2 regions of the Streptomyces sp. NBC_00820 genome follow, and region 1 is predicted to be linked to the other one. Evidence: riboswitches for the same ligand, from Rfam matches in the RefSeq annotation. Region 1 holds a riboswitch; the other holds the start of a gene.
What was found. A riboswitch is a leader RNA that binds a small molecule or an ion and turns the genes downstream of it on or off. The one in region 1 is predicted to bind cobalamin.
Positions count from the first base shown of each region.

Region 2: linked by a shared signal. The riboswitch ahead of OIB37_RS09155 (cobalamin biosynthesis protein) and the one ahead of OIB37_RS24435 (ribonucleoside-diphosphate reductase subunit alpha) in region 1 are both predicted to bind cobalamin.

Region 1 covers NZ_CP108882.1:5,370,433-5,377,944, forward strand. The annotation lists gene OIB37_RS24420 (bifunctional albaflavenone monooxygenase/terpene synthase) at 1-1,192, shown strand, start outside; gene OIB37_RS24425 (hypothetical protein) at 1,352-2,137, shown strand; gene OIB37_RS24430 (ribonucleotide-diphosphate reductase subunit beta) at 2,308-3,321, opposite strand; gene OIB37_RS24435 (ribonucleoside-diphosphate reductase subunit alpha) at 3,321-5,693, opposite strand; cobalamin riboswitch at 5,819-5,956, opposite strand; gene mctP (monocarboxylate uptake permease MctP) at 6,129-7,512, opposite strand, start outside.
Region 2 covers NZ_CP108882.1:1,990,403-1,997,914, reverse strand. The annotation lists gene cobN (cobaltochelatase subunit CobN) at 1-2,739, opposite strand, end outside; gene OIB37_RS09160 (cobyric acid synthase) at 2,736-4,244, opposite strand; gene OIB37_RS09155 (cobalamin biosynthesis protein) at 4,241-5,185, opposite strand; cobalamin riboswitch at 5,284-5,404, opposite strand; gene OIB37_RS09150 (hypothetical protein) at 5,728-5,955, opposite strand; gene OIB37_RS09145 (inorganic phosphate transporter) at 5,990-7,252, opposite strand; gene OIB37_RS09140 (lysozyme) at 7,396-7,512, opposite strand, start outside.

The DNA.
Region 1 (7,512 bases):
GACGGTGTACGCCGTCACCACGCCGGAGCTCACCGGCGCACTCGCGCTCAGCCCGGACTACCACATCGCGGGGCCGCTGTGGGAGTCCCTCGAAGGCCTGCTCGGCAAGGAGGGCGTAGCGACGGCCAACGGCCCCCTGCACCGCCGCCAGCGGCGCACCATCCAGCCCGCTTTCCGTCTGGACGCCATTCCGGACTACGGCCCCGTCATGGAGGAGGAGGCGCACGCGCTCACGACGCGGTGGCGGCCCGGCGAGACCGTCGACTGCACCTCCGAGTCGTTCCGGACCGCCGTGCGCATCGCCGCCCGCTGTCTGCTGCGCGGCCAATACATGGACGAGCGGGCGGAACGGCTGAGCATGGATCTCACCACCGTCTTCCGCGGCATGTACCGGCGTATGGTGATCCCGCTCGGGCCGCTGTACCGGCTGCCGTTTCCGGCCAACCGTGAATTCAACCGGGCCCTGGCCGATTTGCATCTGCTGGTCGACGAGATCGTCACCGAGCGGAGGGCGTCCGGTCAAAAGCCGGACGATTTGCTGACGGCCTTGCTGGAGGCAAAGGACGACAATGGCGACCCCATCGGAGAACAGGAGATCCACGATCAGGTCGTCGCGATACTGACCCCCGGCAGCGAAACCATCGCCTCCACGATCATGTGGCTGCTCCAGCTCCTCGCGGACCATCCCGAACACGCCGAGAAGGTGCGCGCCGAGGTCGAATCCGTCACCGGCGGCCGCCCGGTCGCATTCGAGCACGTCCGCCGGCTCACCCACACCAACAACGTCGTCGTCGAGGCCATGCGCCTCAGGCCCGCCGTCTGGATACTGACGCGGCGCGCGATGGCCGACAGCGAGCTGGGCGGCTATCGCATCCCGGCCGGGGCGGACATCATCTACAGCCCCTACGCCATCCAGCGCGACGCCCGCTCCCACGACCGCCACCTCGACTTCGACCCCGACCGGTGGCTGCCGGAGCGGGCCAAGGAGGTGCCCAAGTACGCGATGAACCCGTTCAGCGTCGGCAACCGCAAGTGCCCCAGCGACCACTTCTCCATGGCCCAGCTGAGCCTGATCGTCGCCGCGGTCTCGGCGAAGTACCGCTTCGAGCAGGTCGGCGGGTCCGACGCCACCACCCGCGTGGGCATCACCCTGCGCCCGCACCGGCTGCTGGTGAAGCCCGTGGAGTGGTGAGGAACCCCTCCTGAACACCTCCTGATACCGGCGCGCGCTCAGGTGGCCCGAGGGCCCCGGAACGCGCGCCGGTAGGCGTTCGGCCGACCGGCCGCCTCCCGCGTGGAACCGTCCGAGGGCTGTGTACCCTCTCCTCTCACATCACAGAGGGAGGGACAGATGAGAGGCACAACTGGCCGAAGAGCCTGGGTCCTTGCGGGTGGGGCCGCCGCTCTGACACTGCTGGCGGCGACCGGGGCCCACGCGGAGGGGCGGGGCGACATCCGGGTCACCAAGACCGTGGTCGACAACGGGACCGACGTCGTCGTCGGCACGACGAAGACCGTGACGTTCCCGATCGCCATCACCGTCAAGGACAACTCGGGCGTGAAGGGCCTGACGCACGTCAGCGCCTTCAACTCGTCCAACGGGTACGGCTTCTTCGACTGGACCGGGTCGTCGTGCGCCAAGAAGTCGTCCACCACGTCGGTGTGCACGGCCACGATGAAGGTCGACCCGGCCTGGATCCCGGACAGCGACGACATCGACAGCAACAAGATCGCCGGTGTCTGGCAGGTCAACGCCACCGTCAAGGCGAACGACGGCGACTACTGGATCTCCGACCGCATCGCCCAGTTCAAGGTGAAGCGCGCCGCGAAGCTCACGACCGACGCGACTCCCGAGCCGGTCGCCAAGGGAGCCCGGCTCACCGTCACGGGCAAGCTGTCCCGGGCGAACTGGGAGGACCTGAAGTACCACGGGTTCACCGGGCAGCAGGTCAGGCTCCAGTACAGAGCGGCCGGCGCCGCCCACTACCAGACGGTCAAGACCGTGACGACGGGCGACGACGGAAAGCTGAGCACCAAGGTGACCGCCACGTCGGCGGGCAGCTGGCGCTGGTACTTCCCTGGCACGACGACGACCTCGCGGATCGTGTCGGCCGGGGACGCGGTGAAGCTGAAGTAGCCCTAGGGGGTGTCGTTTGGATCAGCTCGGGTCGCGACGCCCGGCACGGCACCTCGCCGCGTTGTCGGATCAGCCGAGTACGTCCGGTACGCGGCAGATCCTCCGCCTTGCGAGGCACCGCACCGGACGCCGCGGCCTGATCCGGCCTGATCCAAACGACACCCCCTGGCTCAGAAGTCCTCGTCCAGGTCGACCGTGCCCTCCACGGCGACCTGGTACGCCGACGCGCGGCGCTCGAAGAAGTTCGTCAGCTCCTGGACACCCTGCAGCTCCATGAAGGAGAACGGGTTCTCCGAGCCGTACACCGGGGCGAAGCCCAGGCGCGTCAGACGCTGGTCGGCGACGCACTCCAGGTACTGCCGCATGGACTCCGTGTTCATGCCCGGCAGGCCCTCACCGCACAGGTCACGGGCGAACTGCAGCTCGGCCTCGACGGCCTCCGCCAGCATGTCGGTGACCTCCTGCTGGAGCTGGTCGTCGAACAGCTCCGGCTCCTCCTTGCGGACGGTGTCGACCACGTCGAAGGCGAAGGACATGTGCATCGTCTCGTCACGGAACACCCAGTTGGTGCCCGTGGCGAGGCCGTGCAGCAGACCACGGCTGCGGAACCAGTAGACGTACGCGAAGGCGCCGTAGAAGAACAGGCCCTCGATGCACGCGGCGAAGCAGATCAGGTTCAGCAGGAAGCGGCGGCGGTCCGCCTTGGACTCCAGACGGTCCAGCTTCTCGACCTCGTTGATCCACTTGAAGCAGAAACCGGCCTTCTCGCGGATGGAGGGGATGTTCTCCACCGCGTCGAAGGCGGCCGCCCTGTCCGCCGGATCGGGGAGGTAGGTGTCCAGGAGCGTCAGGTAGAACTGGACGTGCACGGCCTCCTCGAACAGCTGACGGCTCAGGTAGAGCCGCGCCTCGGGGGAGTTGATGTGCTTGTACAGCGTCAGCACCAGGTTGTTCGCGACGATCGAGTCGCCCGTCGCGAAGAAGGCCACCAGACGGCCGATCAGGTGCTGCTCCTCAGGGGACAGCTTCGCGAGGTCGGCCACGTCCGAGTGGAGGTCGACCTCCTCCACGGTCCAGGTGTTCTTGATGGCGTCCCGGTAGCGCTCGTAGAAGTCCGGGTAGCGCATGGGACGCAGGGTCAGCTCGAAGCCCGGGTCGAGAAGGTTGGTGTTACGGCTGGACATTACTGGCAGGCCTCGCAGGACTCGGGGTTCTCAAGGGAGCAGGCGACGGCGTCGGGGTCGGCGGCCTGCTGGACGGGAATGGTGGCCTGCGCCTTGGCGGCGCGGGCGATGCGGGTCGCCGGGCGCGAGCGCAGGTAGTACGTCGTCTTCAGGCCCTGCTTCCAGGCGTACGAGTACATCGAGGAGAGCTTGCCGATGGTCGGCGTCTCCAGGAACAGGTTCAGCGACTGCGCCTGGTCCAGGAACGGGGTACGGGCCGCCGCCATGTCGATCAGGCCGCGCTGCGGGATCTCCCACGCCGTGCGGTACAGCCGCCGTACGTCCTCGGGGATCCAGACGAAGTCCTGCACCGAGCCGCTGGCGTCGCGCAGCGCCTCACGGGTGCGCGCGTCCCACACGCCCAGCTCCTTGAGCTCGCGCACCAGGTACGAGTTGACCTGGAGGAACTCGCCGGACAGCGTCTCGCGCTTGAACAGGTTGGACACCTGCGGCTCGATGCACTCGTACACGCCCGCGATGGACGCGATGGTGGCCGTCGGCGCGATGGCGAGCAGCAGGGAGTTGCGCATGCCGACCGAGGCGATCCGCTCCCGCAGGGCCGCCCAGCGCTCGGGCCAGTTCAGCTCGACGTCGAAGTGGTCGGGGTGCAGCACACCCCGGGCCGTACGGGTCTTCTCCCAGGCCGGCAGCGGGCCGCTGCGCTCGGCCAGGTCGGCGGAGGCCTCGTACGCGGCGAGCATGATGCGCTCGGCGATGCGCGAGGACAGGGCCTTCGCCTCGGCGGAGTCGAAGGGCAGACGCAGCTTGAAGAAGACGTCCTGCAGACCCATGGCACCCAGGCCCACCGGACGCCACTTGGCGTTGGAGCGGCCCGCCTGCTCGGTCGGGTAGAAGTTGATGTCCACGACGCGGTCGAGGAAGGTCACCGCGGTGCGGACCGTCTCGTCCAGCCGCTTCCAGTCGATGTCCCCGTCGACGACGAAGGCGCCCAGGTTCACCGAACCGAGGTTGCAGACCGCCGTCTCGCCGTCGTCCGTGACCTCCAGGATCTCCGTGCAGAGGTTGGAGGAGTGGACGACGTTGCCCGGCTCGGCCGTCTGGTTGGCGGTGCGGTTGGCGGCGTCCTTGAAGGTCATCCAGCCGTTGCCGGTCTGCGCGAGGGTGCGCATCATGCGGCCGTACAGCTCACGGGCCGGCATGGCCTTCTTCGCGAGCCCCGCGGCCTCGGCCTTGCGGTAGGCGGCGTCGAACTCCGCGCCCCACAGGTCGACCAGCTCGGGCACGTCCGCCGGGGAGAACAGCGACCACTGCTCGTCGGCGTTGACCCGGCGCATGAACTCGTCCGGGATCCAGTGCGCGAGGTTCAGGTTGTGCGTACGGCGCGCGTCCTCACCGGTGTTGTCGCGCAGCTCCAGGAACTCCTCGATGTCGGAGTGCCAGGTCTCCAGGTACACCGCGGCCGCGCCCTTGCGCCGGCCGCCCTGGTTCACCGCGGCGACCGAGGCGTCGAGGGTCTTCAGGAACGGCACGATGCCGTTGGAGTGCCCGTTGGTGCCGCGGATCAGCGAACCGCGGCTGCGGATACGGGAGTACGACAGACCGATGCCGCCGGCGTGCTTGGAGAGGCGGGCCACCTGGTGGTAGCGGTCGTAGATGGAGTCCAGCTCGTCCAGCGGGGAGTCGAGCAGGTAGCAGGACGACATCTGGGGATGCCGCGTGCCGGAGTTGAAGAGCGTGGGGGAGGACGGGAGGTAGTCCAGGCGGCTCATCAGGCCGTAGAGCGCGGTGACCTCGTCCACGGAGCGGGCGCTGTCGTCCTCGGCCAGACCGCACGCGACGCGCAGCATGAAGTGCTGGGGGGTCTCGATCACGTGCCGGGTGATCGGGTGGCGCAGCAGGTAGCGGCTGTGCAGCGTGCGCAGGCCGAAGTAGCCGAAGCGGTCGTCGGCGCCCGTGTCGATCAGCGCGTCCAGCCGCTCGGCGTGCAGCCGCACGAACTCGGCGGTGCGGTCGGCGACGAGCCCTTCCCGGTGCCCGACCACGACGGACTCCGTGAAGGAGGTCACCCCCTGCGAGGCGGCCTCGGCGCGGATGGAGAGGGTCAACAGGCGGGCGGCCAGGCGCGAGTACGCGGGGTCCTCGGAGATCAGGCCGGCGGCCGCCTCCGTGGCCAGTTCGCGCAGCTCCGCCTCGTCGGCCCGGGCCGAGCGGCCGCGCAGCGCGGCGGCGGCGACCCGGCCGGGGTCGGCGTCGGGGAGGTCGGCGGTCAGCTCGGTCAGGGTCCGCAGCAGCGCGGCACCCGGACCGTCGGTCTCCACCGGGGCCTCGGTCGCCAAGGTGGCTGAAGCCGGATCGGCAGGCGCGATGGTCACGTGGGGGCTCTCCCTCGCTCGGCACGGGGGCCTGGCGGAGGGCATTGGCAGCACGAGCGCACACGGCGTCGCGTCCACCGGCCCACTCCACGAGGCCCGGACGTCTTGGGGCACCCGGACCGGACGGCCGGGCGCGGCTGTCGACAGGTCCTCGGACTGACCGAGCACACGCCGCCTCAGGGACGGACACGTACAAGTACACCGTTGCGGGACAGTTCCGGATTCGCACCGGATTCCCCTGCGGCGACAGCGATGACGAGCATACATCTAGTGCTGGGCTGCCGTGGCACCACCAGATGTTGTGTCTGCTGTGTGTCGTGCTGGATTCAGAGCGTCAACACGCACGGCAGCGGGCCGCCGTGGGACATGCTCCACGACGGCCCGCTGCGGGGTCATCACGACCGGGTGCGCGGCTCCTGCGAGCCCCTTGTGGGACTAGTGAGCACTCCCCGCAGTGGCCGGGGGAAGCTCCGCCCGGACGCCCGGGTCGCCCGCGTCCGCGGTGTAGTCCTCCGGCCTGGTCTCGTCGACGCCCTCGGGGGCCTTCAGCGCCTTCAGGGCGAAGGTGAGGACCACGGTGACGACCACGTTCAGGACGAACGCCGTGAGGCCGATGTAGCCGATCTCACCGATGCCCGGGATCTCCTTGGCCGAGCCGCCGAAGTGCGCCTGCGTCGGGGAGGCGACCCCGTAGGCGGCGGCCGTGCCGTAGATCATGCCGACCGCCCAGCCGGCCAGCAGCGCCCAGCGGTGGAACCAGCGGGTGAACAGGCCGCCGACCAGGGCCGGGAAGGTCTGCAGGATCCAGATGCCGCCGAGCAGCTGGAAGTTGATGGCGACCGTCTTGTCCATGGTCAGGACGAAGACCAGCGCGCCCACCTTCACCAGCAGGGAGACCAGCTTGGAGACCTTGGTCTCCTGCTCGGGCGTGGCGTCCGGCTTGATGAAGTCCTTGTAGATGTTGCGGGTGAACAGGTTCGCCGCCGCGATCGACATGATCGCCGCCGGCACCAGCGCGCCGATGCCGATCGCCGCGAAGGCCACGCCCGCGAACCAGGACGGGAACATGTCCTCGAACAGCTGCGGGATCGCCAGCTGCCCGTTGGTGACCTTCACCCCGGCCGCGATCGCCATGAAGCCCAGCAGGGCCAGCAGGCCGAGCATGAGGGAGTACAGCGGCAGGATCGTGGTGTTGCGGCGGATCACGTCACGGCTCCTGGACGACAGGGTCGCGGTGATCGAGTGCGGGTACATGAAGAGCGCGAGGGCCGAGCCGAGCGCCAGGGTGGCGTACGTCCACTGGCCCGCCTCCGCCGGCACGAGAGCGCCGCGCGGCTTGCCGGTCGCCGGATTGACCTGGGAGAACGCCTTGTCGGCCTGGGCGAAGATGTCGTGGAACCCGCCGAGCTTGATCGGGATGTAGATGATCGCCACCACGATGACGAGGTAGATCAGGCCGTCCTTGACGAACGCGATCAGCGCGGGCGCGCGCAGTCCCGAGGAGTAGGTGTACGCCGCCAGCACGCCGAAGGCGATGAGCAGCGGCAGGTCCTTCACGAACCAGTTGGTGTTCTCCCCGCCGCCGACGCCCATCACGTCCAGCACCGCCTGGATGCCGACGAGCTGGAGTGCGATGTACGGCATGGTCGCGAGGATGCCGGTGACCGCCACGGCCAGCGACAGGCTCTTGGACCCGAAGCGGCCGCGCACGAAGTCCGAGGTCGTCACGTATCCGTGCTTGTGCGAGACCGACCACAGCCGGGGCAGGAAGGTGAAGATCAGCGGGTAGACCAGGATCGTGTACGGCACCGCGAAGAAG
Region 2 (7,512 bases), 3.4 Mb from region 1:
GCCCAGCAGGGCCAGGATCTCGGCGATGTCGTCGCCCTGGGTCCGCATGGCCGACGTGCCCCACACCGTCAGGCCGACCGACTTCGGATACGCGCCGGTGTCCTGGAGGTACCGCTGGACGAGGGAGTCCGCCAGCGACTGCCCGACCTCCCAACTCAGGCGGGACGGAATGGCCTTGGGGTCGACGGAGTAGAAGTTGCGGCCGGTCGGCAGCACGTTGACCAGGCCGCGGGTCGGGGAGCCCGAGGGGCCCGCCGGGACGTAACCGCCGTCCAGCGCGCGCAGGATGTGCCCGATCTCGTCGGTGGTCCGGGCGAGGCGCGGTACGACCTCGGCGCAGGCGAACTCCAGCACGGACACCGCGTCGGCGAGTTCGAAGCCGAGCACGTCACGCAGCAGCGGTCGTACGGCCGCGCCGTCCCACGCCCGGGACTCCATGCCCTCCGCGAGCCGCCGGCACAGCTGCTCCAGCAGGTCGATCGCGTCGGACGCCGTACGGGACGGCCCCTCCACCAGGTCCGTCAGCTCCACCGGCACCTTCACCGGCGCGCCCGGCTCGGCCAGCAACTCCTTCTCCACCAGATCGAAGTGGGCCGCGAGCGAGGCGCGCAGTCCGGGCAGCGCGTCGGCCTGCCCGCCCCATATCTGCGAGGCGCGCAGCACGGCCAGCACGAGGTTCACGCGCGGCTCGCCCTCCGGGCCGCCGCCGAGGATGTGCAGACCGTCCCGGATCTGCACGTCCTTGATCTCGCACAGGTAGCCGTCGATGTGCATGACGAACGCGTCGAAGTCGTCGTCGTCCGGCTGGTCGTCCACGTGCAGGTCGTGGTGGAGTTCGGCCGCCTTGACCAGCGTCCAGATCTGCGCGCGCACGGCCGGCGCCTTGGTCGGGTCCAGGTCGGAGACGAGGGCGTACTCGTCGAGCAGCTGCTCCAGCTTGGCCAGATCCCCGTAGGTGTCGGCGCGCGCCATCGGCGGCACCAGGTGGTCGACCACGGTGGCGTGCCCGCGCCGCTTGGCCTGGGTGCCCTCGCCGGGGTCGTTGACGATGAACGGGTAGATCAGCGGCAGTTCACCGAGTACGGCGTCCGGCGCGCATCCGCGCGACAGCCCCAGCCCCTTGCCGGGCAGCCACTCCATCGTGCCGTGCTTGCCCATGTGCACGATCGCGTCCGCGCCGAAGCCCCCCTCCGACGTCGCGGCCTCCAGCCAGCGGTAGGCCGCCATGTAGTGGTGGGAGGGCGGCATGTCGGGGTCGTGGTAGATCGCGATCGGGTTCTCGCCGAAGCCGCGCGGCGGCTGGATCATCACCACGACGTTCCCGAACCGGAGGGAGGCGAGCACGATGTCGTCGCCGTCCACGTACAGGCTGCCCGGCGGCTCGCCCCAGGCCTCCAGCATGCCCTCCCGCAGCCCTGGTTCGAGCCGGTCGAACCAGGCCCGGTAGTCCGCGAGCGGCACCCGCGCGGGCGCGGCCGCCAGCTGCTCCTCGGTCAGCCACTCCACGTCGTGGCCGCCGGCCGCGATGAGCCGGTGGATCAACTCGTCGCCCTCGGCGGGGTGTCCGGTGACGCCGTAGCCGGCGTCGCGCAGCGCGTCCAGCACCCGCACGGCCGACGCCGGAGTGTCCAGGCCGACCGCGTTGCCGACCCGCGAGTGCTTCGTCGGATAGGCGGTGAAGACGAGCGCGACCTTCTTCTCCGCGTTCGGCCTGTGCCGCAACGCGGCGTGCCGTACGGCGATTCCGGCGACCCGGCCGGCCCGCTCGGGGTCGGCGACGTACACCGGGACCTCGTCGGGGCCCTGCTCCTTGAAGGAGAACGGCACGGTGATCAGCCGCCCGTCGAACTCCGGGATCGCGACCTGCATCGCCGCGTCCATGGGGGACAGGGCGGCGTCCGACTCGTCCCAGGCGCTCCGCGAGGAGGTCAGGCAGAGCCCCTGCAGCACCGGCACGTCGAGGTCGGCGAGCGCCCCGACGTCCCACGCCTCCTCGCCCGCCCGTCTCCCACCACCACCCTCAACGGAGGTGCTTCGCACCACTGGATCCTTTCCGCCCGCCGAGGCCTGCGAGGCGTGCGTGCCGCCCGCGGCCAGCACGGTGGCGACCAGGGTGTCCGCCTTCGCCAGCAGCTCGTACAGCCCGGCGTCCGCGCCGCGCAGCGAACCGCAGTACACGGGAAGGGCGTTGGCCCCCCGGTCCTCGATCGCGTCGCACAGGGTGTCCACGAAGGCGGTGTTGCCGCTCAGCTCGTGCGCCCGGTAGAAGAGCACACCCACGGTCGGCCGGCCGGCCACCAGGGCACGCTCGCCGTGCACCCCGAACTCCGGCATCTTCCGCGGCTCTTCGAAACCCTCGCCGGTCAGCAGCACGGTGTCGGACAGGAACCGGGACAGCTCCAGCAGGTTGGCGGACCCGCCCTCGACCAGGTACCTGAGCGCCTCCGCGACCACACCCGCCGGCACCGACGACTCGGCCATCAGCTCGGCGTCCGGCACGCTCTCGCCGCCCAGCAGCACGGTCGGCACCCCGGCCACCCGCAGCGCCGCCAGCCCGTCCTCCCAGGCGCGCTTGCCGCCCAGCAGCCGTACGACGGCGATGTCCGCGCCGTCGACCAGTCCGGGCAGCTCGCCGGCGACGTCGACGCGGGTCGGGTTGCCGATGCGGTACCCGGCGCCGGAGGCCCTGGCCGCCAGCAGATCGGTGTCGGCGGTCGACAACAACAACACTGTGCTCATGCGGGCGCTCCCGGTGGAATGAAAGGCAGTCCTTGCGGCGCGCCCGACTCGATGAGCCGCCAGAGCGCGTCCGTGTCCGCGTGCTGTTCGATCAGGTCGCCGAGCCGGTCCAGCTGCTCCTCGCGCAGCTCGGCGAACGAGGTGTCGGGGGCCGGCACGAAGCGGCGCCCCGCGGCGGCGGCCACCTCGCGCAGGAAGGCCCGCCGGAAGCCGTCCGACTCCAGCGAACCGTGCCAGTGGGTGCCCCAGGTCCGGCCGACCCGGCAGCCGTCCAAGAAGCGCTCTCCACCGAGGACTTCGGCGACCCCGTGATGGATCTCGTACCCCTCGACCCGCTCGCCGAGGGCCTCGCCCACCGGCCGGGTCAGGGTCTTCTCGCGGGCGAACCGCACCCGCACCGGGAGCACGCCGAGCCCCGGGACGGACCCGGCGCGCGACTCGACCTCGTCCTCGATGTGCTCCCCGAGCAGCTGGAAGCCGCCGCAGACGCCGAGGACCGGCCGCCCCTCGGCGGCCCTGCGCACGAGGGCGTCCGCCAGGCCGCGCTCGCGCAGCCACTCCAGCGCCCGTACGGTCCCGCGCGTGCCGGGGACCACCACCAGGTCCGCGTCCGCCAGTTCCTCGGGCCGGTCCACGAACCGCACGACGACGCCCGGTTCTGCGGCCAGCGCGTCCACGTCGGTGAAGTTGGACATCAGGGGGATCGCGCAGACGGCGACCCGCAGCACGTCCTCGCCGTGCGGGGGAGCCACCGTCGACTCCCGGACCGTGCCGCGCAGGGAGACCCTGAGGCCGTCCTCCTCGTCGATGCCGAGGCCGTGCCGGAACGGCAGCACGCCGTAGGTGTGCCGTCCGGTGAGCCCGTGCAGCATGTCCAGGCCGGGCTCCAGCAGCGAGACGTCCCCGCGGAACTTGTTCACCAGGAACCCGGCGACCAGCTCCTGGTCCTCGGGCGAGAGCAGGGCGACCGTGCCGAAGAAGGAGGCGAACACGCCGCCGCGGTCGATGTCGCCGACGACGAGCACGGGCAGCCGCGCCCCCCGCGCGATCCCCATGTTGACGATGTCGGTGCGCCGCAGATTGATCTCGGCGGGTGAACCGGCCCCCTCACAGATCACCGCGTCATACGTGCCCCGCAACTCGGCCAGACAGTCCAGCACCGTGCCGAGGAGCCGCTGTTGGCGCCCGCCGTGGTAGCCGCGGGCGCTCATCTCGCCCACCGGCTTTCCCAGCAGCACCACTTGGCTGCTCTGTTCACCACCGGGCTTGAGCAGCACGGGGTTCATCAGCGCGGTCGGCTCGACGCGGCACGCCTGGGCCTGCATGGCCTGTGCCCGCCCGATCTCCGCGCCCTCGCGGGTGACGAAGGAGTTGAGGGACATGTTCTGCGCCTTGAAGGGCGCCACCTTGACGCCCTGGCGCACCAGCCACCGGCAGATGCCGGCCGTCACGACGCTCTTGCCGGCGTCGGAGGTGGTGCCGGCGACGAGGAGACCACCGTTCACTTTCCACGTCCCTTCACGATGGTGCGCGCGGCGACGGTGACGCCGAGCGCGAGCAGGCCGACGCGGCGGGAGAGCCGTACGGCCCGGTCGATGTCGGCCACGCTGACGGACCGCCCGGCGGCCCCGTTGAGCACGGGCCGGTGTTCGACGCGGCCGCCGTAGGCCAGCGTTCCACCGAGCCGCACGCCGAGGGCGCCCGCGAACGAGGCCTCGACGGGCCCGGCGTTGGGGCTCGGGTGCCGGCGGGCGTCGGCCCGCCAGGCCCGTGCGGCCCCGCGCGGGTCGGGTCCGGCGAGCGTGGCGAGTACGGCGGTCAGTCGGGCGCCGGGCCAGCCGGCGACGTCGTCGAGGCGGGCGGAGGCCCAGCCGTAGCGCCGGTGGCGGGGCGACTTGTGGCCCACCATCGCGTCGAGGGTGTTGACCGCCCGGAAGCCCAGCAGCCCCGGCACCCCGGCCACGGCGCCCCACACCAGCGCGCCCACGACGGCGTCGGAGGTGTTCTCGGCGACCGACTCGACCACCGCCCGGGCGATCCCGTCGGCGTCGAGGGCCTGCGGGTCGCGGCCGCACAGATGCGGCAGCCGGGCGCGGGCGGCCGGCACGTCCCCGGCCTCCAGGGCACGCCCGACGGCCCGCGCCTCCCGGGCCAGCGAGGTCCCGCCGACGACGGACCAGGCGGCGGCGGCGGTCAGCGCGAGGCGGGCGGCGGGGGAGCGGCGTACGGCGCGCTCGGCCACGGCACCCAGGGCCACGGCGCCACCGGCGCACACGGCGGTGTGCAGCGCGCCCCAGCCGCGGTGGTCGTGCCACAGCACGCGTTCCACGGCTCCGGCGGCCCGGCCGAACGCGGCGACGGGGTGCCCGCGGCGGGGATCGCCGAGGAGCAGGTCGCCCAGGAGGCCGGCGGCGGCACCGTACGCGTAAGTGCGATCGGCACCCATCGGCTCAGCCGGCCGTGGGCACAGGGGCGATCCTGGTACTTGTCCTCAACGGGCAGCCGAGCATGGCGGTATGTCCTCACTCAGGGTGTCCACGCCCTGGTTCGACGAGACCGGCGGCGAGAGTTCCTGGCTCCCGGGGGTTCCTACCCCGGTGACAGTGGCGGGACCGCGCCGGATTCGCACCGGACTTCCTCTGCTGCCGCCGTACATGGCCTGGGAAGTCCACCATGCGCCCGGAACGACGTCAACCTGCCGTTGACCTGCGGGGGGAGAGTGTGCTGAGCCCCACACCCCGGCCGCCCGAGCGCCACCGGGACATGCGAACGGCTCCCCGCGGCACATGCCGGGAGGAGCCGTTCAGCCGGTCGTTCAGTGGCCGGGTCGTTCGTTCGGCCGGGCGACCCGGCCGCGACCGGCCGAGTCTGCACGCGCAGTCAGGACACGCAGTCAGGACCGCCGAGCCAGGGCGCGCAGTCAGGACCGTCGAGCCAGGGCGCGCAGTCAGGACCGTCGAGCCAGGGCGCGCAGTCAGGACCGTCGGGTCAGGGCTTCGCGACGATCAGGCTGATGCCGTACGCCACCGCGGCCGCGCACGCCGCGAAGCAGACGTAGGCGCCGGCCAGCGCGAGCGCCGCCGAGCCGCCCTGCGCGACGGCCTTCTCGCGGCGGGCCAGGCCGTTGATGCCGAGGGTGAACAGGGCCACCAGGCCGACGGCCACCAGGAGGCTGACGCCGAAGACGGAGCCGATGGCCGCCCAGTCGATCTTCATGAGGATGCTTCCTTCGGTTACCGGGGCGCGGGGGTCAGACCGTGGCGGCCGGCGGGATGGCCGGGGTCGCGGGGGCCGGTTCGGCGATGGCCTGGGCCGGGATGGTGATCGCCAGGTCCTCGGTGACCGCGCCGGTGGGCGGCGGGGCGACCGCGGCCATGGCGGCGGTGACCGCGCCGATCGGCTCGGTGGTGGCGTCGTCGGCGGTGACGTTGGTGTGGTCGACGACCTCGCGGCGGGAGAACTTCCAGATCGCGGCGCTGGAGGCGATCAGGAAGACGGCGACGAGCGCGGTACCCCAGTCGCCGAGGTCCGTCACGGACTCGGCGCCCGCGCCGACCAGCGCGGCGGCCGGCAGGGTCAGCGCCCAGGCGACGAACATGCGGGTCGCGGTGGACCAGCGGACCACGCCGCCCTTGCGGCCGACACCCGCGCCCATCACCGCGCCGGAGACGACGTGGGTGGTGGAGAGGGAGAAGCCGAGGTGGGAGGAGGCCAGGATGGCCGTGGCGGCGCTGGTCTGCGCGGCGAAGCCCTGGCGCGGCTCCAGGTCGGTCAGACCCTTGCCCATGGTGCGGATGATCCGCCAGCCGCCGATGTAGGTGCCGAGCGCGATGGCCAGGCCGGCGGAGAGGATCACCCAGGTGGGAGGGTTCGAGCCGGGGGCGATGGTGCCGCCCGCGATCAGCGCGAGGGTGATGATGCCCATCGTCTTCTGGGCGTCGTTGGTGCCGTGGGCCAGGGAGACCAGGCCGGCGGAGGCTATCTGGCCGGCGCGGTAGCCCTTGCGGGTGGCCTCGCCGTCGGCGTTCTTGCCGATGCCGTAGGAGAAGCGGGTGGAGAGCATGGCGGCGAGGCCGGCCACGATCGGTGCGGCGACCGCCGGGAGCAGCACCTTGGTGACGAGGACGTCACCGTGGACCGCGCCGAAGCCGGCGGAGGCGACGGTGGCGCCGATCAGGCCGCCCATCAGGGCGTGGGAGGAACTGGAGGGCAGCCCCACCAGCCAGGTCACCAGGTTCCAGAGGATCGCGCCGGTCAGGGCGGCGAAGATGACCTCGGGACGGATGCCGTTCTCATCGACGAGACCCTTGGAGATCGTGTTGGCGACCTCCACGGAGAGGAAAGCGCCCACAAGGTTGAGGGCGGCGGACATGGCCACCGCGACCTTGGGCTTGAGTGCACCGGTCGAGATGGTCGTGGCCATCGCGTTGGCGGTGTCATGAAAACCGTTCGTGAAATCGAACGCGAGTGCGGTTACCACCACAATCGCGAGGATCAGCGAGAAGTTTTCCATTTACCCAGGCAATCGTTCGAGGTCATTGGCTGTTGGACCGTAAGCAACCCGGGTGAACGGAAGGTGAACTGAGGCAGGCTCGGTGGTGTCCGGATCGGGGGGTCTGGATTCCGCTCGGGACCGACGCCCCAGGCGCCACTTGGTCAACGGCCGCGCGCGAAGGCCCGCAGCCTGCCGGGGGACCCGTTGAAGAGATTCTGGTCACCCGGTAGACCGCCCTTGATGCCGTACTGCCAGAAGGTCCAGTGCCGCCAGCCGCC